3 regions of the Eubacterium sp. AM05-23 genome follow, and region 2 is predicted to be linked to each of the others. Evidence: riboswitches for the same ligand, from Rfam matches in the RefSeq annotation. Region 2 holds a riboswitch; each other region holds the start of a gene.
What was found. Region 2 has a riboswitch for cobalamin ahead of DW091_RS11095 (ABC transporter substrate-binding protein). Riboswitches for the same ligand answer to the same signal wherever they lie in the genome.
Positions count from the first base shown of each region.

Region 1: another riboswitch for cobalamin. It lies ahead of DW091_RS19275 (iron chelate uptake ABC transporter family permease subunit); the one in region 2 lies ahead of DW091_RS11095 (ABC transporter substrate-binding protein).
Region 3: another riboswitch for cobalamin. It lies ahead of DW091_RS19375 (PQQ-binding-like beta-propeller repeat protein); the one in region 2 lies ahead of DW091_RS11095 (ABC transporter substrate-binding protein).

Region 1 covers NZ_QUDF01000021.1:4,760-12,958, reverse strand. The annotation lists gene DW091_RS19295 (hypothetical protein) at 1-210, shown strand, start outside; gene DW091_RS19290 (nitrogenase component 1) at 279-1,574, opposite strand; gene DW091_RS19285 (nitrogenase component 1) at 1,543-3,720, opposite strand; gene DW091_RS19280 (ABC transporter ATP-binding protein) at 3,822-5,066, opposite strand; gene DW091_RS19275 (iron chelate uptake ABC transporter family permease subunit) at 5,068-6,099, opposite strand; cobalamin riboswitch at 6,223-6,402, opposite strand; gene DW091_RS19270 (ABC-2 transporter permease) at 6,624-7,217, opposite strand; gene DW091_RS19265 (ABC-2 transporter permease) at 7,249-7,842, opposite strand; gene DW091_RS19260 (ABC transporter ATP-binding protein) at 7,850-8,199, opposite strand, start outside.
Region 2 covers NZ_QUDF01000007.1:70,671-78,869, forward strand. The annotation lists gene DW091_RS11065 (nitrogen-fixing protein NifU) at 1-258, opposite strand, end outside; gene DW091_RS11070 (DUF2284 domain-containing protein) at 580-2,124, shown strand; gene DW091_RS11075 (isochorismatase family cysteine hydrolase) at 2,142-2,696, shown strand; gene DW091_RS11080 (MTAP family purine nucleoside phosphorylase) at 2,716-3,468, shown strand; gene mtnA (S-methyl-5-thioribose-1-phosphate isomerase) at 3,811-4,845, shown strand; gene DW091_RS11090 (sugar phosphate isomerase/epimerase) at 4,855-5,637, shown strand; cobalamin riboswitch at 5,671-5,846, shown strand; gene DW091_RS11095 (ABC transporter substrate-binding protein) at 5,950-6,900, shown strand; gene DW091_RS11100 (iron ABC transporter permease) at 6,972-8,006, shown strand; gene DW091_RS11105 (ABC transporter ATP-binding protein) at 8,021-8,199, shown strand, end outside.
Region 3 covers NZ_QUDF01000021.1:41,636-49,834, forward strand. The annotation lists gene DW091_RS19350 (DUF4430 domain-containing protein) at 1-1,869, shown strand, start outside; partial or broken gene DW091_RS19355 (IS1182 family transposase) at 2,036-3,437, shown strand; gene DW091_RS19360 (hypothetical protein) at 3,575-4,108, shown strand; gene DW091_RS20230 (CpXC domain-containing protein) at 4,536-4,811, shown strand; gene DW091_RS19370 (D-Ala-D-Ala carboxypeptidase family metallohydrolase) at 4,880-5,365, shown strand; cobalamin riboswitch at 5,406-5,531, shown strand; gene DW091_RS19375 (PQQ-binding-like beta-propeller repeat protein) at 5,665-7,176, shown strand; gene DW091_RS19385 (energy-coupling factor transporter transmembrane component T) at 7,856-8,199, shown strand, end outside.

The DNA.
Region 1 (8,199 bases), on a different contig from region 2:
CTATGGCCGCTCACACTGTGTTTTAGCATTCTGACCATGCTGCTGAGCATGGGACTCTTTCTCTATCCCCTGCACGAAGCGCTCATGCTGCAGACATGGACGGTCTTTGCCTGGATCAGTCTTTTATTGACCCACCTTATCACTGCATTTCTGGTACTTTTTTCAAATAAGCAGTCTAAAAAAAGCGTCGTTCAGGTAACCGGAATATAAAATTTATCGCCACAAAAACAAAGGCTCATCCTGTGTGATTACCAGGATGAGCCTTTATTGCGTCATTTTTACCGCACATACCGCAGTCCATTCATAATATTTTCAAGAATCAGCAGCGCGCCCTTTTCGCCAAACAACGCTTTTTCAGTAATATCCAGGTAGCCCAGGCTGGGCAGGGCTATCTCCATCCCGCAGCAGGCGCAATCGTTGAGTTTGAGCTGGGCAATGGTGCTGCCGTCAGCAAAGACGATCTGGGTTTCTGTGCTGTTTACTGGATTCTCCAGAGAAGCCTCGCATCCAATCCCGGCAAGCAGTTCTCTTAAACGTGCCTCAAAAACTGGATCGGTATCATCCAGTCCCTCTACCGCTGCCGGAATCATGCCCAGATATTCCGTCAGCCATTTTACCAGCGCATAGGAAACGGAACTTTCCGCCTTTACCGAAAACAAAGCGCCCTTTGGCAATCCCAGCAAAGAAGCGTACCGCGATAAAAACAGATAGCTCCTGGCCCTGGCTTTTTCGATTTCGGCCAGAGCTGGCTGAGGGTCGGCGTCCAGATAAAGGCATATCTGTTTTAGAAAGGCTTCGGTGGCGTCAAAACCAATGGGCGGTCCCTCCTGCGGCACAAGGTAATCGGTACCATGCAGGGTCTTTAGATATTCTGCCAGCTTTAGGCCATACTCGGGATAAACGACGATGTTCACAGCGGCCTGGACCGCGCTACGCAGTTTTTCCAGCGGATCCTGCGCCCCCGGCGCGCTGACGACGATAATACCGCAAAGCCCCAGAAGCCGTCTTATCTCGGCGACATTGTTGTCATAATATTTTTGCTGGATACACATTCCGAGCAGGTTTACGCTTTTGGGGACTGTCTTCTCAGGCGGCATTTCCAGCTTTTCAAAAACCTGTACCAGCGCATTTTGAACCCCCTCCCCAAAGGTGCCGGAATAACCGCTGTTTTCGATGCTGAAACAGGGCGTATCCTGAATGGCCTTCTGCAAAGCCAGGTTCAGATCATCGCCGATCAGAGCCGCACCCGGCGAGTTGACCACGACAACTAAGCCATATCCCTTTTCCTGCGCACTCTCGAGAATTGCAGACAGCTTTTCACCGCTTCCGTAAACATAATCATGCCCGTCGAGATAGGTGCAGGGAACCCGGGGCTGTCCGAAATAAAACTGTTCTGAAAAGAACAAAGGATCAAAGGACAGAGAACGGACAAACTGCTCATCAGAGATGGCGCTGTGGTAAAATTTACAGCCTGTCGGGCCATTGAGAATCACACAGGCATCCCGGATTCCCTCCAGCGCAAAGATCGCGCCTGTCAGGCTGTCAGGCAAAATATTTTCGGTATAAGGCTTCATCTTTTTTCCATCCTTCTTTTAAGTCAAGTTTAAACACATCGCACCAGCGCCGCGCCATTTTTATGCCGCTCATAAAACCAACCTCCGGACACAGGGGAATGGTATCGGTATTGACCGCGCCATCCAGGTCTGTCGAAATATAATTAGCCAGCAAAAGGTCAGGTTTCAAACGCTTGATATCACTCTGCCTTGTCTCCTGAGTGTAATTTAAACACAGCTCTCCAATCTGCTTTTCGAAATGGGTTGCAAAAGCGTTGTCCTGGGAAAAATCAAGGACACCCACCAAACAGATCTCCATTTCCAGATCAACCGCGGTTTTCAAAATCCACTCAATGTTGTGGTTATAGGTGACAACCATAAGGCGTTTGCCTTTCAGGTAGGGCTTCAGCTTTTTGATCTCCTGATCATAGTGCGCCTCATATTCATGGATAACCGACGCTGTCAGGCTTTCCTTATCAAAATATGCCGCAACCTGATTCAGCCAGTCCTTTGTCTCCTCCATACCTACCGGGAAAGGCTTATCCAAAAATACCGCATCGTATTCTGAAGTCAAAAAATCACGGATGGTCCGCCCCATATAATCGTTGTAGGCCAGTAAATTAAGGCCGGCCTTCATGAAATTTTCAATGGCCTCGGGCGTTGTCTCATAAAGGAACCGGCAATTGATCTTAATACCCAGAGCCTTCAGCAGCGTTTTAATCGTCTGGTAGTTTTCCGGCGTTACATAAGCCACCATCTTCTCCGCAATAAAATTCACTGTATCCGGTTCGGTCTTTACATTTGGATCAATCAGGCTTCTCCCAATGCTGACATAGGCTTCTATGATCCCCTGAAGGTAGTCGCCTGTGATATTGCCCTCTGTCTTTATGAGGACGATGCGGGTGTCCGGTGTTTCCATTTTCCTTATAATATCAACATCCTCCCCGATAATGCCGCTGGGGCAGGTCGTGAGTATAAAGATAACTTTTGGCTTCTGGGCCAGCAGCGCCGCTACCTTTCTTTTCAGGGTTTCAATCCCGCCAAAAACCATAATGCCCTCATTCATTTCAGATGAAACAATGGGCGGCGCCACCTGCATAGGCAAAACGGTTCCGCGCTCCAGCAGTGTCTTCCGCCCAATGGAGGTAATGCTCTGATAGGTGATATGGGCGCAGCTTTTGGGACCATGGGCCAGGCAGACGCTGTCTGCAACCATAACTGCAATGCCCATAGCACCGCTGAAGGCACAGCCGTGCAGGGGTTCCCGCTCAATGAGATTTTTTGAAAAGAACTGCTGTCGGACAGGTGCTTCGCCTTTTTCAAACTGGAGTTTTGGGGCTGCTTTCACCGGGCGTGGTTTTTCCCGCTCCAGCACCACCCGTTCAAGCTCCTCGTCTGTCAGGGGAGCCGCGGGATAGAGCGTTGTGTTGCCGGCAATATATTCTGCCAGACCCTCAAACTGCCCGCCGATCTCCGATTCCGGATAGCGCTCCATCAGGCAGCAACCCTCCTGTTCACTTTCTGCAAAAAGACCGCTTCTGGGTATTTTGGCCAAAACAGGGAGCCCCACCGCCTTTGCAAAACGCTCGACACGCTCGTATTCGCCCTCCACATTTCTGGAATTGAAAATGATTCCTCCGGCCCGGTGCTTTTCAAAATCGTAATTCTGGAGCCCTCTCAGAATGTTGTTGGCCGCATAAACCGACATAAATTCGCCCGAGGTGACAATGTATACCTGATCCGCATACTCTCTTCGCATGGGTACAGCAAAACCGCCGCACACCACATCGCCCAGCACGTCGTACAGGATGAAGTCATAGGCGGCGCCGCGCACACCTAAACGGTCAAGGAGCTCAAAGGTAGTCAAAATACCACGCCCCGCACAGCCCACTCCGGGCTCTGGTCCGCCGGCCTCCACACAGTGAATACCGCTGAATCCTTCGGTGATAATGTCCTCCGGCCGGCATTTATCCGGCGCTGTATCCTTGAGGTAATCCAGCACCGTCGTATTTTCCTGCCCGTGCAGAAGCAGGCGGGTAGAATCATGTTTAGGATCACACCCCACCTGCAAAACGCTTTTTCCCTTTTTTGCAAAAGCAACTGACAAATTGGCGGAAATGGTTGATTTGCCAATCCCACCCTTTCCATAAACGGCGATTTCTCTCATGACTCTGCCTTCCTGCATCTTTTAAATTAATCATAAACCATATCGAAAATAAAATCCAACGATAAAATCTGTTTCACACATTCCCTAAATAAAGCAGAACACTATCTCAGAAGTTCTAATAATTCATCGTAGTCGCCTATTTCGTGAATGGTTTTATCCTTTTTAATGATCCCAATATATTTTTCTAATAAACCATCTGTAAAATCACGCTTCAGGCAGCCTGTATGCAGATAGATTTCGCCCCGCAATGTCTCAAGCCCCTGTAAATTGTTGATGTTGCCATATCCGAAGGGCACGTCCGCAATCAGAATAACATCAGCAGTGCGCATCAGCTCCAGATTTTCTTTTTGCTTTTCGATTGAAATGGTTGTAAAAGGGCGCTCCTCAATCATCTCTAGGCCTAAAGCCCTGCAGACCAGCCAGTCGTCACTCCCCTCATTCATGACCCCAACCGTCAGCCTGTGTCCCTCATCATCCAGTTCCTCAATGATCCGCGAAGCAGAATTGCCGCCACAGATCACGTGGATGTGCAGAGGATGCTCAACCTGTTTTGTTTTGAGAACCCTTACGGGGATGACCTCCGGCTTTTCAAAAATCCGGTTATTCCAGATAAACATCTTCATATCATACAATTTTTTAAGATTATCTTGGACAATCACCTCTGCCGGCGTACCATCCGCCACCACGCGTCCTCCCTGAATCATAATCAGCCGTTCACAAAAACGGGCGGCAAGATTAAGGTCGTGCAGTACAGCGACAACCGTCATCCCTTTTTGGGTGTTCAGCTCCTTAATCAACTCCATAACCTCTATCTGATGGTGAATATCCAAAGCGGAAGTGGGCTCATCCAACAGCAGAATATCCGGCTCCTGGGCGATGGCCCTGGCCAGAATTACCCGCTGCTTTTCGCCGCCGCTGAGTTCGTTAAACAAGCGGCGCTTAAACTGCAGAGTCTTAGTCATGAGCATTGCTTTTTCAACAATGTCATAGTCTTTTGAACTCTCTTTATCCCGATAGCTCAGATAAGGATTTCTTCCCATGAGTACGATCTCTTCCACAGAAAAGTCGTATTCAATACTGAAAGACTGCGGAACCACTGCAATAAGCTGAGAACGTTCCCTCTGCTTCAGGCCTGCGTTGTTCTTTCCCTCAATGGTAATGTTCCCCTCTGTGGTCGGCAGCAGCCCTGATAAACATTTTAAAAGGGTTGATTTTCCAGTTCCATTTGAACCGATCAGTCCTACAAAATCGCCTTGGTAGATATCTGCGGTAAACCCTTTAATAATCTCTTTTCCCGGATAACCGGTATGCACACCCTTAAAACTCAGAATCGCCGGATTACTCATCTCAGGTGCCTCCCTTCTTAGACTTCCGCAGCAGATAAATGAAAAACGGTCCACCGAAGGCGGCGGTTATAATCCCCACCGGTATCTCCTGAGAAGACACAGTTCGGGCCAGCGTATCACAGATAATAAGAAAGGTACCGCCGAATACCAGAGAAAAAGGAACCAGAATGCGGTGTTTAGGACCCGTGAGCATCCGGACCACATGAGGCACAACCAGCCCCACAAAGCCGATAATTCCAGTCACAGAGACAACCGCAGCTGTGATAATGGAGGAGGAAACAAGCACCTTTTTCTTGAGCGCCTCGGTATTTACCCCAAGCTGCGTGGCTGTATCCTCACCTAGCAGCATAATATCCAGCTCCCTTAATGATGTAAATAAAATCAGCAGTCCCACGATCACGTAAGGCAGTACGATCAAAACCTGATTCCAGCCTTTTCCATTCAGGCTTCCCATGGTCCAAAACATAATCTGGTTCATGCTCTGAACATTAAAAATCATCAGCAGAGACATAAACGCACTCAAAGACTGGCCCACTGCAATACCACTCAGCAGCAGTGACGCAACCGGAACCTTGCGCCCTACCTTTGAGATGCTGTATACCAAAAAAATCGTTAAAAAAGCCCCAATAAAAGCCAGCAGTGCAGTGCCGTTTAGCCCCAGAATACTGGCAGAAAAGTTCATAATAATTCCAATGGAAGCGCCCAGAGCTGCCCCGGATGATACCCCCAAAATAAACGGATCGGCCATAGGATTTTTGAAAATCCCCTGATAGGCGGCACCGCATACCGCAAGTGCACCTCCTGTTAAAAATCCTAAAAGAACTCTCGGCAGACGTACGTTCCAGATAATGGCAATATTTCCCTGTGCAATGCCCTCCATGTTGACCGGTAAATGCAAAATTTCATGCAAAAGAATCCTGTTGGCATCGCCAAAAGGGATGGCTGTAATTCCGATAATTGTACAGAAATAAATAAGAACGACACATCCGATAATCGATATCGGCATGATGTACCTTTTAACTTTTTTGTTCATACTTCTCCCCTCCGATTTCTCCATTATAAAAAAACAAAAAATCCGGCCTTTCTCAATATACTAAGAAAGGTCGGATTGATAACAATATAAACATATTATTCAATACTCGCTCCACTTCCCTCCGAAGTGCAGACCTTTTTTAAGTATCCTGACTCATGCATCTTCCTCCATTCTCCCTTCCCATCCATACCCAATGGACAGTGGTTATGAGAACTTTGTTCGCATTTACAGTAGCGGGGGCTGTAACGGATTCTAACCGTTTTCCTTATAGATTCATCTCTTATTTAATTTTTTTGATTATAACACAGATCGCTTGGTTCTTCAACTTTATAAAGATTTATCCTGTTTTGCTATTTTATTTCTTCTAGTATTGTTTCGTTTTGTTTATGAATGCCACACTACTGCCCGCACTGCCACCTGTACGACTCACCCTACCAGTATACCTTGACGGCACGAACCATCGGCAGATCCATGGTTCATTTTTTCTTCACATCCCACAACAGCCACGCCCGCTCCATTTCCTTTCACAGGTCTTTTCTTCGGTATAGCAGACATGCCAGAAAAAAGGATACCCCATATAGGACAATTGAAGCCAGCAGCAGTGCATTAAAAACTGCTGTAGCGGAAAACTTAAAATAATATCCAAACACGCCGAGCAGTCCCCAAAAAAGTGCCACGCCAACCAACACGGCCAGAACTGTGAAGCGGGAGGTCCTCATGTTGAACATTATGACCATCGCGTTAAGCATCAGCATTATCGGCACCGCTGTGACAACATCTGCCATTAAATCGCCCAGCGTAAGGTTCAGGTGCAACACCGCATTGAATAGGACCGTGACAAAGAGGCCTAAGACCATGCCAATGAGCATCAGCATAACCGACAACAGGTATTTTGACAACACCACCTGCATTCTGCTCACAGGCAGAGTAATCGCAAATTTCTCCCACTCTGAGGAGCGGTCAAACCCAATGGTTCCCTCGACGCTTGAGAACACAAGCCCGACAATCGCACAATTATTTCCAGCGCCAAAAGCGGTGAGCAGCAAAACCAAAACCGCTGAAACCAACAGCATATAGGTCAGACGATATTTAACGATGACATGCATATCCTTTATCATCAAACCAAGCATTTTCTGCACTTCCTCTCTTTCATAAATCCATCGTTGTGTAACGTCGGCATACCGTAACGTACGAACAAAAGTACACTGCCCCTGCAAGCATACTCAAAACTGCAAAATATACAATGGGATGAATATTGTGAAGCCAGCCAGGCACCATGAGCAGCAGTATTAGCCCAGCCGCCCCGGCAGCAAGCAGCGTAACAAACAACAGCTTTTTTCTTACCAGTTTTATGGGAATCAGGCAGACGGGCAGATCAACTGCACCGATACAGAGCGCCAGAACAGCACTTGAAAGTGCATAACCTGTCATCTCAAAACGTACCAGCGGATATCCAAAAACAGTACAGATAACGCGTGTTAAAACAACGCCATAAACCAAACCGATCATCCCTGTAACCGCAAAGAGCAGGTATTTACTCTGAACGATGTTTTTTCGTGATACCGGCATAACCACAGAGCTTTTCTCCCAACCAGAGTTTCTGTCGTAAAAAAGATTTCCATTCACAAAATACACTACCAATACCAACGGAAGCCACATCTGGTTTTTCATCCCAAGAGCGCCTAGCGCAAAGGCTGCAAAAGCTGCTTCAAAAAGGGTAGCCCCGACACCACTTTTAGTCATTATATGGCTATCTTTTATCAGTAAACCCCTCATTTTTTCTCCCCTTTGCGTACATCAACAACAATTCATCAATCGAAACCGGATCAACGACCAGTTGTGGATATTTTTTCATTATTTTCTCCCGATTATCGACCAGTACATCCCATTCATAATCCCGTTCATAAGAGAGCAGCATCTCTTCTTTCGGCAAAGCCTGAAAGGCCACCCGCCCGCACCTCAGAATACCGTAACCGCCCAGTAATTGATCCTTCTGATGGTCTAAAATCACCTCACCCTCATGCATACAGATGATGTAATCCGCAACCCTTTCCAGATCTTTTGTGATCTGAGAGGTGATAAGAATTCCATTCTCTTCAT
Region 2 (8,199 bases):
CATGGCGGCAGAGTGCGTCATACCAGAGCAGCCGATGGTTTCAATCAGAGCTTCCTGAATAATACCGTCCTTTACATTTAAGGTTAATTTACAGGCACCCTGCTGAGGGGCGCACCAGCCTACACCATGTGTTAAACCGGAAATGTCTTTAACTTCTTTTGCCTGTACCCATCTGCCTTCTTCAGGGATTGGGGCACAGCCGTGGTTTGCATTGCTGGCTACGCAGCACATACTATTTACTTCATGAGAATATTCCATTCGCTAAACTCCCTTCGAATTTTTCCTACAGCTATTATAATATGGGCGTCTCAAAAAAAATATGGTAATTTTTTGTCATTTCGTATTTTTTGTCCCGCTGGGACAAAAGTGTAGAAAATGAAAACGGCTAATAGAGTAAAATTTAGCCATTCTTAGAAAATTGAACTTTTTTTGTGAAAAGTTATCTGTAATAGACAAAAAGTTGGGTTGATGTTCGTTTAAAGGTAAGGTACAATGAATCTAAATGTAAATTTGCTAAAATTTACCCGAACATTGTGTCTGATGAGATGAAATTTTGTATAGATGAAAAGAGGTAATGGGATGGATTATATTCACAAATTTAGCATCGGTCCGGTAGAAATGGACAAAATGCTCGAAGAGTATCATCAACTGCGAAAAACCCGCCGCTACTGCGCGGCTTGTCCCAACTACAACAAATACTGGTCCTGCCCGGACTACGCCTTCGACGAGGCTCTGTTTTTAAAGGAATTTAAGTATATGTACCTGATTGCCAGAGAGTATGAAATTCCACGGGAGGACCGCCAGAAAATCTTCGGTATTCAACCTGTGGCCGAATACTGCAAACAGATTATGCAGGCTATGAAGGTTGAATCATGGAAGGATCTTCTGGATCTGGAGGCAGAATTTCCGGGCACGTTGTCCTTAATGCCGGGCAACTGCCATGTCTGCGATATTTCAGGAGAAGGCTGCGCTAAGCCAAAAGGACAGAAGTGCCGTCATCCGGAGCTCATGCGGTTCTCGCTCGAGTCCCTTGGCTTTGATGTGGACGCTATCTGTAAGTATGAAATCGGTGTGCTCCTGCTCTGGCCAAAGGAAGGCCACCTGCCGGAAAAACTGTGCGCGGTGATGGCGCTTATGAGCAATGAGAAGATTCCCATGGATGCCATCAAAGCCCATTTCCCAGACGCTAAAAAGAGCTGGCTGCGTTTTTCGGACACAGCACCTGAAGCCCGGAACGAAGTGCGCCCAAGTGTTAAACGCCAGGAAAGCTGGCTTGACAATATGAAAAAGCAGAATCAGGAAAAGGCCGAGGATCCTGCCTACAAGCCACAAAAAAGCTGGATCGGCTTTAAAAGCGAAGCTTTAGACAGCGGCGACTATGTCAAAGAGCGCCCCTGGCGGGAGGAAGAGCCAGAGGAAGCGCCCCTGGCACCTGAAGAAACCGCCGCGCTGGTCGATGAAATGATCGCGTCCAGCCCAGAGCCTGAACCCGCTGCAGAACCGGAACCCGCTGCGCCAGAGACACCGTCTCAGCCTGAGGTGTCCGCCTCTGAGGATGAGGAAGACGCCAAATACAAGTGGCTTGGCTTTAAACGGAGTGTCGAGGAAGCCGAAGAGGAATTAAAAAAGCGGCCGATTCCCAAATTTAACGTTCCTGAGGAAGATGAAATAGAAGAAAAACCGGAAGAAAACACGGCGGCGGAACCGGAAGCCGCATCGGAGCCCCCGGTGGCAGAACCCGCCCCGCAGGCCGCGGAAGCCCCGGCAGCCGCAGTGCCCGAAACGGAATCTGTTCAGCCAGCGGCAAAGCTACAGCCTGAACCAGCCCCGGCACCCGAACCGTCGGCTCCAGAGCCTGTCGAGGAAGAAATTGAGCTTCTGGACGCCTCCAGCGTGGCCAATGTGCTCAGCGCTGCCATCGAAATCGCCAAGGATGTTGTCGGAGACGATTTTATCCCCGAGGAAACGCCAGTATTTAATGAACCGGAGCCTCAGCCTGCGGCCCAAGAGCCTATAGCCACTGAAGAGGAAGATGATTCCAAATACAAATGGCTGGGCTTTAAAGCCACGAATCTTGACGAGGACGACGGCTTTAAAAAGGGCGGCTGGAAGAAAAATTATTAAGCTGAAGGAGTGGTAGCATGAATCAGGCACTCATTCTGATCGATTATACTTATGATTTTGTCGCGCCTGACGGTAAGCTGACCGCCGGCGCGCCCGCCCAGGCCATTGATGAGAACCTGGCGGCCGCAGTCGGCGAAACCCTTGAGGGCGGCGGCATGGTCTTTGTGGTGAACGACCTGCATCTGGAAAACGACGGGACACACCCCGAGACGGCGCTGTTCCCACCCCATAATCTTTTGGGAAGCCCGGGCAGAGCCGTGTATGGAAAGACAGCTGAAAAGCTGCGGGGCTATCAGGCGCTTGAAAACAGGCAGGTTTTCTACATGGATAAGTTCCGCTATTCCGCCTTTGCCGGGACAGCGCTGGATATTCTGCTCAGGCAGAACCATATCAGGAAGCTGGAGTTGGCCGGTGTGTGCACAGACATTTGTGTGCTGCACACAGCCATCAGCGCCTATAATCTGGGTTATGCGGTCACGGTTCACGAAAACCGTGTGGCGAGCTTTAATGCGGAGGGCCACAAATGGGCCCTGGAGCATTTCAAGTCATCACTGGGATTTACAGTAATATAAAGGAACAAGGAGATAAGCAATGTTATATTATAAAGCAGACATCGGCGTGATCGGCGGTTCCGGTCTCTATGAGCTGTATCCGGACGTTAAAAAAATTGAGGTGGACACACCCTACGGCAAAACCTCCGACGCCATCAGCCTGGTGACTGTCGGCGACAAAAAGGTGGCCTTTATGCCAAGACACGGCAAAGATCATACCCTGAACCCCTCCGAAATCAACTACCGGGCCAACATCGACGCTTTTGCGCAGCTGGGAATCCGGGCGCTGATTTCACCCTGCTGCGTTGGCTCGCTGCGTCCGGAAATCGAACCGGGGGATTTTGTAGTCACCGACCAGTTCATCAACATGACATCAGGCCGCAAGGATACCTTTAACGAGACCCCCAATGTGGTTCACCTGAGCTCAGCCGATCCTTACGATCCCGGCCTTCGTCAGATTGCCCTTGAGGAAGCCGGAAAGCTGGGGATTAAAACCCATGACGGCGGGACTGTTGTCGTGGTCAACGGCCCGCGGTTCTCGACCCGTGCCGAAAGCCGCATGTTTGCCATGATGGGAGCGGATGTCGTCAATATGACCCAGTATCCGGAAGGATACCTGTGCATGGAAAAGGGGATTCCGGTTGTCAACATCGCCCTGATCACAGATTACGATGCCGGACTGGAGGGCCGCCCGGATATCAAGCCTGTGCAGGCCGAAGATGTGGTGCGTGTGCTCGAGGATAACAACGACCGAGTGAAACAACTGATTTTTAGGATGATTGAACGCATATAAAAAAGATACCTCCCTTAACCAAGGAAGGCCAGACGGCAGACAAAGGATGTCCGCAAGAGATAAAGCGTTAAAAAGAGGCTTTTGAAGTGGAAAGTGGATAGTGGAAAGTTGAAAGTTCAGGGGCAAATCAGCCGTTGGCCGATTTGATTGAATGCGGCCTGTGGCTGCTGTTCTAGTCGTTTTTGCGTCAGCGAAAACGTTCCATAACTTTCCACTTTCAACTTTCAATTTTTAACTCAAAGGGCTTCAAGCTTTCTCTTTGCAGCTCATGACCGACTTTGCCGACGTCCTGACCTCTCTTAACCAAGGGAGGCTTTTTCAGATAGCGAGAAAGGAAGAATGATGAAACCTGTTTATTATGAAAATGGCGCTTTAAAAATGCTTGACCAGACTCTGCTGCCAACCGAGGAGGTAACGCACAGTTACACCGACTACCGCGAGATTGCCGCCGCCATTGTGGATATGATTGTCCGCGGGGCGCCGGCCATCGGAGTGACTGCCGGATACGGCGTTTATTTTGGCGCGCTGGAATTTGAAAAGCTACCGAAGGAGACCTTTTTAAAGGAAATGGAGACTGTCTGCCACGTGCTTCGTGCCACCCGGCCAACGGCGGTCAACCTGTTCTGGGCAGTGGACCGGATGGAGGGCGTGATCAAAAACAACTCGGAAAAAACAGTGGCAGAGATCACAGCGCTCCTGAAAACCGAAGCAGACGCCATTTGCAGAGAGGATATTAAGATGTGCCGGGATATGGGCGCTTACGGCGCAGAGCTGATCCACCGTAAGGATACCATCCTGACCCACTGCAATGCAGGAGCCCTCGCCACAGCGGATTACGGGACAGCCCTCGGCGTTGTGCGTGCCGCCTGGGAGGCAGGCAAGGAGATATCCGTCTACGCCGATGAGACAAGACCCTTTCTGCAGGGGGCCCGTCTCACCGCCTATGAGCTTCAAAAAGACGGCATTCCAGTCACACTGATCACAGACAATATGGCCGGCTGGATGATGAAGCAGGGAAAAATCGACTGTGTGGTGGTGGGAGCAGACCGCATCGCCCGAAATGGCGACGTGGCCAATAAGATCGGAACCTACAGCGTGTCCATTCTGGCAAAAGCCCATGGCATTCCTTTCTATGTGGCAGCGCCCACCTCAACCATTGATTTTAATATGTGGTCCGGCGATGATATTGTCATTGAGGAACGGGACACAAGAGAGATCAGCCATATCAAAGGACAGCAGATCGCGCCGGACGGTGTGCGCATGGAAAACCCGGCCTTTGACGTGACCCCGCATCAGAATGTCACAGCCATCATCACAGAAAAGGGCGTTGTATATCCGCCCTTTGACCTGAGCATACCCAGGCTTCAGGGTGAATAGAGGAAGCCGATGAAATACAGTATGTTTTCGTGGTTTGGCTACTTCATGCCTTTTGAGGAGCGCATTGACGTGATCAAAGAAGCCGGTTTTGACGAGGTGATGATTTCCTGGGAGGACGAGTGTGAGCCTTATTATCTGGAGAAAGAAAAATTTCCGGACATTGTGCGGAGCAAGGGGCTTGGAATCACCAATATTCACGCGCCCTTTATCGGTTATAACGACATCTGGGAAAAGGAGCCTGCACAGACCAGAGCGCTTTTAGATACCTTTGTCAGCTTTGTGCGGGACTGCCGTACCTTCGAGATTCCAGCTGTGGTGGTACACACTAATGATCTGGACCTTGGCCCCTATAAATGGGAAAATGGGCTGGCTTTTTTCTCAGAGCTGGCAGAGGCCGGGGAGAAGTACAGCGTCGATATCGCCGTTGAAAATGTGTCGCGGCAGTTTTTGCTGAAGGGACTGCTGGATGCCATCCAGGCCGATCATTTTGGTATGTGTTATGACAGCTCCCATGACTATATGCTGCCTTGCGGCAGAGGTAAGATTCTTAAAACCTACAAAGACCGGATCAAGGCGCTGCATTTGTCCGACAACGACCTGCATATTGACCGGCACTGGATACCGGGCGAGGGTGAAATCCCCTTCTGTGAGGTCATGCCTGAGATCCTGAGCACCGGCGTGGATTTTATCTCCTACGAGGTTATCGCAAGCGATGCGTGGAAAAAGCGAGAGCCCCTTGAGTTCTGCCGTGCAGTTCGGAACAGCCTTGATCTGGAGAACAATAATTTCTAATTGCACAATTCGGGGATTTGTGCTAAACTTCAATTAACAACTTAATGATGCTGTTTTGTTAGAGGAAAGCGGTTGAAATCCGCTACAGCCCCCGCTACTGTAATTGCAGACAAGATCCTCATAGACCACTGTCAGGCGTATCCTGATGGGAAGGGAGGATGGAGAAGGAAGCAAGAGTCAGGACACTTGAAGCAAAGCGATATAATCACTTCGGAGGGAAGTAGAGGATTGTATATTATCATAATCCGGCCTCTCTCATGGGGTCGGTTTTCTTTGTTTTAAGCAGTTTTAAATTTATTTATGGAGGGACCAATGAAGAAGAGTGTATTGAAAAGTTTACTGATGGCTCTGGCCTGTGCGGCGCTGTTGTTTGGCGCGGCAGGCTGTGCTCAGAATAGCCAGAAGGGTGGAGAAGCTTCCGGCGCGGTTACTGGAGAAACCGCTTACCCAATCTCCATTACCGATGATCTGGGCAATAATGTGGAAATCGAAAAGGAACCCGCAAAGATCGTGTCTCTGTCACCCGCAAACACCGAAATCCTGTTTGCCCTGGGTGTGGGAGACAAGGTGGTCGGACGGACCGATTACTGCAATTATCCCGAGGAAGCTGCCCAGGTAGCGTCGATTGGCGATTACAATAATCCCAATGTGGAAAAGATTATTTCCCTGGCCCCGGATGTCGTTCTGGCGGGTGATCTGATCAGCGATGATGTCCGCAGTCAGATTGAAGCCACCGGCGCAAAGGTTATTACTTACACACCAATGTCTGTGGACGCGGTGGAAAGCACCATCATTAATACTGGCAAGGTGGTTAACGCCAATGATAAGGCCAAGGAAATCACCGACAGCATGACGAAAAAATATGATGAGATTAAGGAAAAGGCGGCGGCAGCCAATCCGCAGAAATCAGTCTTTATCGATATTGGCGGTTATTACAGCGCCGGAGATAACTCCCTGCTGGGCAATATGCTTAAGGATATTAACGCCAAAAACATTGCCTCAGACGCCGGCACAGACTGGCCGCAGCTGAGCGTTGAACAGATTATCGCAAAGAACCCGGACGTCTATGTGTCCTTCTTTACCACACCGGACGAGATCAAAAAGGTGCCGGGCTTTGACCAGGTCAATGCTGTCAAGAACGACGCCATTGTCTATTACGAAATGCTCTCTCCGGACAGCGACCTGATCCAGCGCCCCGGACCGCGTATTGTCGATGGGCTGGAGCTGCTGGCTACAGCCGTTTATCCGGATCAGTTTAAGTAGAAAGATTTCTCCGCAGGGGGGGCTTTTGCCCCCAGCGGAGGTTTTAAACAGACGGTTAAGGAAGAGGTCGGATGAAAACAAAGATGAAAAGATACGCGATGCCCTTATCCATTGTAGGGTGCCTGATCTTAATTTATTTATGCACCATCGTAGGCATTACCTCCATTCCCTTTGGCGACGCTAACAGGATTTTACTGCACGAGGTGCTGCACCTTCCTGTTAACATGGAGGGAATATCGGCCGGTAATATTGCGATTATCTGGAATGTACGGCTGCCGAGAGTCATTTTAGGCTTTCTGACAGGCGGAGCGCTGGCAGTCTGCGGCGCGGCCTATCAGGGGATTTTCAAGAACCCCATGGCAGATCCTTTTATTCTGGGGGTGTCTTCCGGTGCGGCGCTGGGCGCGTCCATTGGAATTGTCATGCACTTTTCAGCAGGTTTCCTGGGATTAAATGGGACCGCTGTTCTAGCCTTTGTAGGCGCCTTTCTGGCGATCTTTTTAGTGTATAACATTTCAAAGGTCGGGAGAAAAGTGCCGGTTGCGTCCCTGCTGCTGAGCGGGATTGCCGTGAGCCAGTCGCTGACGGCTTTTATGTCCCTGCTCATGATTTTCAATGTTCAGAGCATGAATCAGATTATGTTCTGGACCATGGGGAGTCTGAACGGTAAGGGATGGGACCAGGTAATTACTGTTTTACCTTACGTGATCATCGGCTGTCTGATCCTGTTCACAACGGTTCGGGAGCTGGATATCATGCTTCTCGGAGAGGACGCGGCCACACAGCTTGGGGTCAATACCGACCATCTGAAGAAAAAAGTGTTGATTGTCTCATCTGTGATTACCGCGGCTGTGGTTTCCGTGACAGGGATTATCGGCTTTGTCGGACTGGTGGTGCCGCACATTGTAAGAATTTTGTCCGGCCCGAAGCATCGGATTTTGCTGCCCTTTTCACTGGTGTTTGGAGGAACCTTCCTTATTATCTGCGATACACTGGCCCGGACCGTTTCCTCACAGGAAATTCCGGTGGGAATCATCACCGCTGCTTTTGGCGGCCCCTTTTTTATTTACCTTTTGCGTAAATCGAAGAAAGGAGGTACCCGTTAGTGGAAGATGCTGTTATGTTGAAATTTGAAGGCGTTCATACCGGCTATGGCAGCAAAGAGGTGATTAAGGGCTTTACAGCAGAGATTCATAAGGGTGAGTTTGTCGGCCTTATCGGCTCGAACGGTACGGGCAAATCCACGCTGCTCAAATGCCTGTCGGGCCTTCTGCCCATTACCGGCGGCCGGATTGTGGT
Region 3 (8,199 bases), on a different contig from region 2:
AACAGCGTAGTCGACGCCCAGACCATGCAACTTATTTACACCGCTAGAGTCGGGGAAGGCGCTCAGGCAAGTCCCTCCGGCGGGTGGACCGTCTCCACGTCCTACAGCGGAGACACACAGACCGTTTACCTGTACGGCCATGCAGGAAACAATCCGGATAAAATCATGGTATGGAAAGACAGCCCAGCCAACACAGCAGACAATCCAGCCACCATCGAAGCCATCTGGACCAATAATATGAGTCCCCAGTTCACCACCTCCAACTTTGTCATCACACCAGAGGGATCCATCGTCTTTGTCAACGACTCCGCCAATCTTTTCTGCATCAAGAGCACCGTGACCCAGGAACAGATCGACGCCGAAAAGACCTTCCAGGGCGTGATCGATAAAATCGATGCCCTGCCCGAAGCCAGCAAGGTACAGCACAGCGACAAAGCCAATATCGAGGCCGCCCGCATAGCATACAATGCCCTGAGCCCAGAAGACCAGGCAAAGGTGACGAATTACCAGAAATTAGTGGGCTGCGAAGCCGCCCTGAAAGCCCTTCAGGACAGCGGCGATAAAGAAGCAGCGGCAAAAGTCGACGGCCTGATCATCGCCCTGCCGCAGCCGGAAGACTTAGTATACGACGCAGATAAAGACGCCGTCAAGGCCGCCAAGGCCGCCTACGACGCGTTGACCGACACCCAGAAAGCACTGGTGCAGAATACCGGCAAGCTCAACGCCTGCATCGAAAAAATGGAAGAGTTGAAGACTGTCCAGGGCTATGTGACCTTTGACATCGAACGCTTTACCATCGGTCAGGGCTACTTTGTCGAACCGGTAAAAGTACCCTTCTATGACGGAGACAACGCCCGCACCATCCTGCAGCGTGTGATCGGCGAAGAAAACTACCTCGGCGAAGACACCTATATGAGAGGAATAAAAGGCGCCGACGCCGGCGTTGACAAAGTCATTGTGCCCGACTATATCAGCAAGCTCGGCGCTTTAGCTCCCACCACCGAAGATGCTAGAGAATACGGCAATGCCTATGAAGAAAGCATCCTCGGCGAACACTCGTACAACAGTATGTCTGGTTGGATGTACGCCGTCAACAACGTGTTCCCTGGCTACGGCATTTCCAGCTATGAACCAAAGGACGGCGACGTGGTACGCTTCCAGTTTACCCTGTGGGGAACGGGCATGGATTTAACCGGGGAAGACTATAACAGCGGCGAAATTGTTGCTGAAATCTCCAATAAGGACGAACTGACCAAAGCCCTGGCAGCAGTTAACAGCGGCAGTAAAGAAGACCTGTTAAAGAACGAAGCCGTCAAAACCGCTTACGATAATGCCATGAAAATAGCGCCAGAAATGACCGCGCCGCAGACAGACGTCAGCGCAGCCGCCGATGCCCTTAATAGTGCCGTAACCGCGGCCAAAGAGGCAGAAAAGGACGAACAGGCCGCCCAGACCGTCGCCGATCAGATTATGGCACTGCCGCCGGCCAGCCAGCTCACCCTGGCAGATAAGGGCGCCGTGGAAGCCGTTCGGGCAACGTACAACAGCCTGACCGAAGCACAGCGCGGCTATATCAGCAGCGATGTTTTAAAAACGCTGGAAGACGCAGAGGCACAGATATTAAAATTGGAAGAAGAAGTTAATAAACCAGCGCCAACTCCAACGCCAGAAACAAAGCCAGAGGCCAGTGATGGCGGAGCAGGCAGTACAGGAACCGCCGATAAAATCGGAGCCGCTGTCCAGACAGGCAATAATGCCGGAACCGGCATCGCGGCAGAGCAGACAACCGGAGTATGGGGAGCGATGGTATTGCTTGCCGCAGCCGGACTTACAGGAGCCGCCTTAATCCGTAAACGTAAAAAATCCTAAAAAATTAAAATCATATAAAAAGGTTCTCAAACACTGTGCTCTCACACGAGAGCACAGAATCAGAGAACAGCGCGCTGCTTTTAAGCGGCGTCAGGCTGTCAAAAAAGTCGACTTTAAAAAGTCGGCTTTTTTTGATAAACTAAAAGAAAAATGGGAGGGAACCCATATGTTTAAAAAAGCCGATTTAAAACGGGATGTCGTGGAAGTGGTGAACACGGACACCCTTGTTCCAAAAGATCACTTATTGCGGTGCATTGATCAGGCCATTGACTTTACCCGTGTTTATGACTTTGTTGAAGGACTTTATTGTCCGGATAATGGACGCCCCAGCGTGGACCCGGTGGTGCTGATTAAGATGGTTTTTATTCAGCATCTTTATGGCATTCCTTCGCTGCGTCAGACGGTTCGGGACATTGACATGAACATCGCCTACCGATGGTTTATGGGCATTCCTTTGAATGAACCCATCCCCCATTTTGCCACCATCAGCTATGCCTTCCGGCAGCGTTTTACCGAAACCACGGTCGAACAGCTCTTCGCCTGGATTTTATCCGAAGTGGAAGCCGCAGGCTATCTCAAACCGGAAGTGGTCTTTGTGGACGCCACCCATATCAAAGCCAACGCCAATCTGAAAAAGAAAGTCAAAAAAGCGATTCCCAGCGCGGCAAAAACCTATGAAGCCCAGTTGTTTGAAGAAGTCAATCAAGATCGTGAAAAGCATGATAAAAAGCCCTTTAACGGTCCGAACCCCCCAAAGGACCGGGTGGTCAATGAATCAACAACCGATCCGGAAAGCGGCGTTTTCCACAAAGGCGAGCACCGCCAGTGCTTTGCCTACAGCGCGCATACCGTCTGTGAACGAAACAACTTTGTGCTGGAGGTCACCGTTACCCCCCCGGCAATGTCCATGACAGTCAGGCCTTTGATGCCCTTTATCGACGCGTCACCACGCGTTATCCCATGATCCAGGTCATCACAGCCGACGCCGGCTATAAAACACCCTGGATCGCCAAACAGATTTTTGAGGATGGCCGGATTCCGTCCCTTCCCTACAAACGGCCCATGACCAAAAAGGCTTTTACCCAAAATACGAATACGTTTATGATGCATACAACGACTGGATCATCTGTCCCAACCATCAAACCTTATACTACAGCACCACCAATCGGCAGGGTTATCAAATCTACAAAAGCATTCCCTTCAACTGTGAACAGTGTCCGGACGAAAAACGCAGGCGGTGTACGGAAAGCAAAACCTTTGAAAAGACAGTTAACCGGCATATCTGGGAAGATTACCTTGAAAGAGCTGAGGATGTCCGGCATTCCCCGCTTGGAAAGACGAGCTATGCGCTTCGGAGTCAAACCACCCCTCGGGTTTTTGCCGATGCCAAGGAAAAACACGCGATGCGTTATACGCTTTACAGAGGTCTGAAGGCAGTCACCAACTGGGTCAGGCTTAAAGTTGCTGCCATGAATCTCAAAAAGCTGGCCCTTTGGAAGGCAAAAGCTTTTTGTTCTTTTTTCTTTTTCGTTTGTTTATATAAAAAGAACCCTGATTTTTCTTTTTAATCAGGGTTCTTTGACAATCTGGCGTCGCTTTTTTGTTCGGGTGCACCGTTTACAAAAGCGTTGCGGCATTTTGTAGATTATGATAAAATAAACCCGGAAGAATAAATAAACATTATAGAAAGAGCAAATGAGAGGAAATGAAGAAAATTATTCTGTGGGGCATTCTGCTGCTGGTATTTGCGGCCCTCGTGTTTGGCGGCCTGTTTTGGTACAGCAGCCAAACCAGAACAAAGGCAGCAAAATCCAAGCCCACGGTCACACCTCAGAATACTGCCGAAACTGCCGATCCAACCCGCGAACTGCTGCAGGGCATGTGGATCAGTGACGATGCCTACTTGGAAACCCTTATTTTCAGAGAAAACGGACGTTTCGAGTTTCATTACGCGGTTTATGAGGAAGCGGAACGGGCAGAGGAACCCATTTTCAAAGCCTATCAAACATTGGAAGGTACCTATAGCGTCATATGCGCCGCAGATTCAAAAGGGCGTTATCCCTTCCTGCTGCACATGAACCCGGCAGAACAGCCCCAGGACAGTACAAGGGCAGAAAAATTGCTGCAGACAGAAGAATGGGTCATTCTGGATCTTATCGATAAATACCAGCTACAGACAAGCGCCCAGCCCGAGGAAGAGGAGTCTCTGCGCTTTGTCAAAAAAATTTCAGGGCAGTAGGGTCAAATAAAAAATTAATACTGTAAAAAAACGCCCCTCATACCTTGATTTTTAAAGGTATAAATGCTCGAATAGTAATTGAGAGTAAAAAGGTCAGAAAAAATAGAATGTTTCTGGAGAGCGTTAGCCATTTAAGCGTTAACTGAGAACAAGAAATTGTTTTCAAAGGGAAATTGAGTGAAAAACTTAAACTGATGCGCAACCGTAAGGCGAAATCTAAGTCGGATCACTGATCTTCAGAATGAAACGTCGGCACCTTGCCAAAAAGGACCGATGAGCAAACAAAGCACTTTAGCATAACAAGAGCTTCTGTCCAAAGTCGTTATAAACATGCGATTTTGGATAGAAGCTTTTTTTATTAAAAATAAAAAAGTTAAAAAGAGGAAAAAATGACAAAAACAAGAGTGATTAACAATATTTGTCCCCATTGCGGACAAGAATACAGAAAGCCTTACAGCCTGTGTTATCAGGATATGGAAAAAAGCTTTACCTCATACTGGACCTAGGTGGGTTCGAAACAGAAGCAATCATCCGGGATGCCGAAGCGCTTTTTCCAGATTACCGGATCCGCGTTACCAAAGAGATGATGGATTTGTTAGAAAAAATCCATATTTTTGAAGTCAATCTGAACGACAAAATCATCACCTGCTATCCACTATCAATTGTCAACTATCAACTCGTTCAAGAAAGGAGCACCAATTGAAAAATTTTTACCAACGTATCAGTCGAAGTTTAATCGTAGCAATCCTCATTCTAATCTCCTGAGTTTTTCTGACCAGCTTCAGGCTTTCGCCGGAGGCGGTACCGGACGCGTCGCCAGAGCCTTTGCTATCGGAGTCGGAGACGCGGGAGCCGCCTGGGGACGGGACGGTGATCGACCATCCGCTGCCGGAGGATCCCATCCTCACTTCCGGGCCTTGGGCGTCGGCACATTTTTTAATGGAGGAATATGCCTGTGACTGCGCGGGCTACTGTGACGGGTGGCCGGCTCAGATGGACCCGGAACTTTTGGAAAAAGTGGATCAGCTTCGGTGTTATTTCGACCGGCCCATCATCATCACCTCGGGTGTGCGGTGCAAGACGCGCAACGCGGAGGTGGGCGGCATTGAGAACTCCTGGCACCTGAGCGGCCGCGCGGCGGATCTGTACTGCCCGGGGGCGCCCTACGACGAGGTGGCGGCTGCGGCCAGAGAGCTGGGCCTTGGGGTCATCGAGTACCCGGACCAGCAGTTTGACCACTGTGAGATATGGCGTTAAAAGAAGAGAGGAAGACGTGAATTTTAACTTGATTAATCATGCAGATTAAGCTATAATTAGGCTTAAATTAAATGATGAGGGAAATGGGGTGTGAATCCCCAACAAAACCGTTGCTGTGATCCGGTATTTACCGGTTAGTCAGAATCCTGAGAGAGTACGCTGCTGCGGAGCTGGGCGAGCGCATGAATCGGGATTTTTTTGCTTTTTTAGACCTTTTCGGCGTTGGCCGGAAGGTCTTTTTGTATGCGCTGCTTTAAAAGGACGGAATCATTTAGTAATCAAAAATGGAGGAGAAATAAATGAAAAGCAGATTTAAGTTCGCGTCTAAGCTGGCGGTGGTTTTTCTGGCAGGGGCGTTTGTCTTTTCCGGAAACGTGGGGGCGGCGCCGCTGCCCAAGGCAGACACGGTGACGGGCGCCACAGAGGTCGTCAGCGATGCCAGCTACTGGTCGGCCTTCCGAAAAGACAGTACCAATATGGCGATTGTGGACACAAAGCTGCCGACGGGTGATGCGGCGGTCATGGAAAAGTGGAAAACGGATGGGCTGGGCGTGGGCTCGCCGATCATTGTTGGAGATGACCTTTATATCGCGGGCGGCAAAATGTTGAGACGGGTGGACCGGAACACGGGAAAGGTACTGGCGGAGCAGGAGATGGCTATCAATACCGGCTATTTCAGCTACGCGGCCTATGGAGACGGCAAGATCTTTGTGCCGCTTAACAGTGGCATTCTGCAGGCTTTTGACGCAGAAACGCTGAAGCCGCTGTGGCGTACAAAGGGGGACGGCCAACAGCCTCTTTGCCCTGTGATTTATGATAATGGGAATGTTTATGTGGGCACCAGCAACGGCAACGGCACAAAAGGCAGTTTTTTCTGTGTCAGCTCTGCGGATACCGATACCGAGAGCAGCGATGAAATTCAGGAATATACCTGGGTGGATGAGGACTCGGCCTGCTACTGGGCTGGCGCGACCATCGTGGGTCAGGCGGTTGTCTATGGGAACGAAAAGGGTCTTGTCCAAGCGCGCAACAAGCTGACTGGCGAGCAGATCGACAGCTATCAGGCAGAAAGCAATATCCGCGGCAGCGTCGCCTACGACACCGCTCGGGGTACGCTCTATTTTACCGCGAAGGACGCGCAGAAGGTGTACGCCATGACGGTGAATGGGGACGGCAGCTTTAACAAAGGCAGTGTGCTCTCGGGCGACGTCAATGGCCTGGTCACCTCGACGCCGGTGGTTTATAATGGACGTGTCTACGTTATGGCTGGCAATATCAGCAGCCGCGGGGGGTTAAATGTTTTTGACGCCAAGACCATGAACCTGATTTATGCTGTGGATATTGACGGTCCATCCCAGTCCTCGCCGCTTTTAACCACAGCTTATGCCACGGCAGAAAACAATCAGACGGTTTATCTTTATGTCGCGCTGAACAATTCTGTGGGTACGGTAAAGGTGATTAAGGATTTTGCGGGCAATAAAGAACCAGACGTCAGAGATTTATACGTTCCGTCCAACCCGCAGTATTGTACAGCCAGTCTGGTCAGTGACCAGGAGGGAACCCTTTATTATAAAAATGACTCTGGTTATCTGTGGGCATTAAATACCGAGGCATCTCCGGAAATTTTAGGAGATGTGGACGGTGACGGTCAGATCACCTCATATGATGCGCTGCTGGCTTTGCAGTATTCGGTTGGAAAAAATGTCATACCGGAGGAACGCGTATCCAATGCGGATATGGATCATGACGGCCAAATTACGTCTTATGATGCATTGATTATTTTACAGCGCAGTGTGGGAAAAACAATGTAGATTTTTTCAGCAAACCCGCCCAATACAAAAAATAATAACAATCGGAGAGAAGTGGGTTGACATTAAGGAAGTCTTTAGGTATCATATAGATAAGTTATGTCTATACAAGTTAATAATATGACGACCTTGGGAAAGAGGAATGAGTGCAAAGCTCAACTGCTCCACTGCAACTGTACAGCCTTCGGGTGACAAGTCAGAAAATTCGGAACCTTGGTACGGCCAATCAAACGTTACATGTGGAAGCGGATTGGACAAGTGCGCAAAAAATCATAATTGAATACGATTTAAATAAATACTATTTAGCCTTTCACATAAGAATGTGGAAGGCTTTTTGTTTTGTTTGTAAGGGCTTTTTCAATGGAGCCTCTGGAAAGCTTTATTGAAAAGGCACTTGAATAACGGGCAAGTGCCTGGTAATCTTTCTTTATTTATGCTAGAAGGGGGAGGCGCAAGCTGATGCCGGTACTTGGGATCCGGCAATTCTCCCCCGTACGTTTTCAATTGGGATCTCCCTTTGAAATATATTAGTTCTATATTATTACACACACGGATAACAAAGCAAAGGATGTGACGCAGGGAAAGAAATAAAAGCAGCAGCCGTAGGCCAGACCGGTTTTTCTAAAGGGTTTGGCTTACGGTTGATGCCATGTTTTGGCAGATAATTTAGGAGGAGACAGAGATGGAGGATACTTTTTCAACTTATCACCCCATTGTTAATTTCGCGTTTTTTGTGATCGTACTGGTTATTGGCATGTTTGTGAATCATCCAGTAATTCTTGGCATTTCGCTTGCTGCGGCAGTCGTATATTCTTTTGTGCTGCTGGGATGGCGGAAATCAGTCAAGATGAATCTGATTTTCAGCCTACCGGTTATGTTGATCACCATGCTCATTAACCCGATGTTTAACCACTATGGAGTGACAATTTTATTTTATTTAAGAAATGGAAATCCGATGACATTGGAATCAATGGTCTATGGCGTAGTGATGGCAGTGACGCTGGTTTCGATTATTGTCTGGTTTTC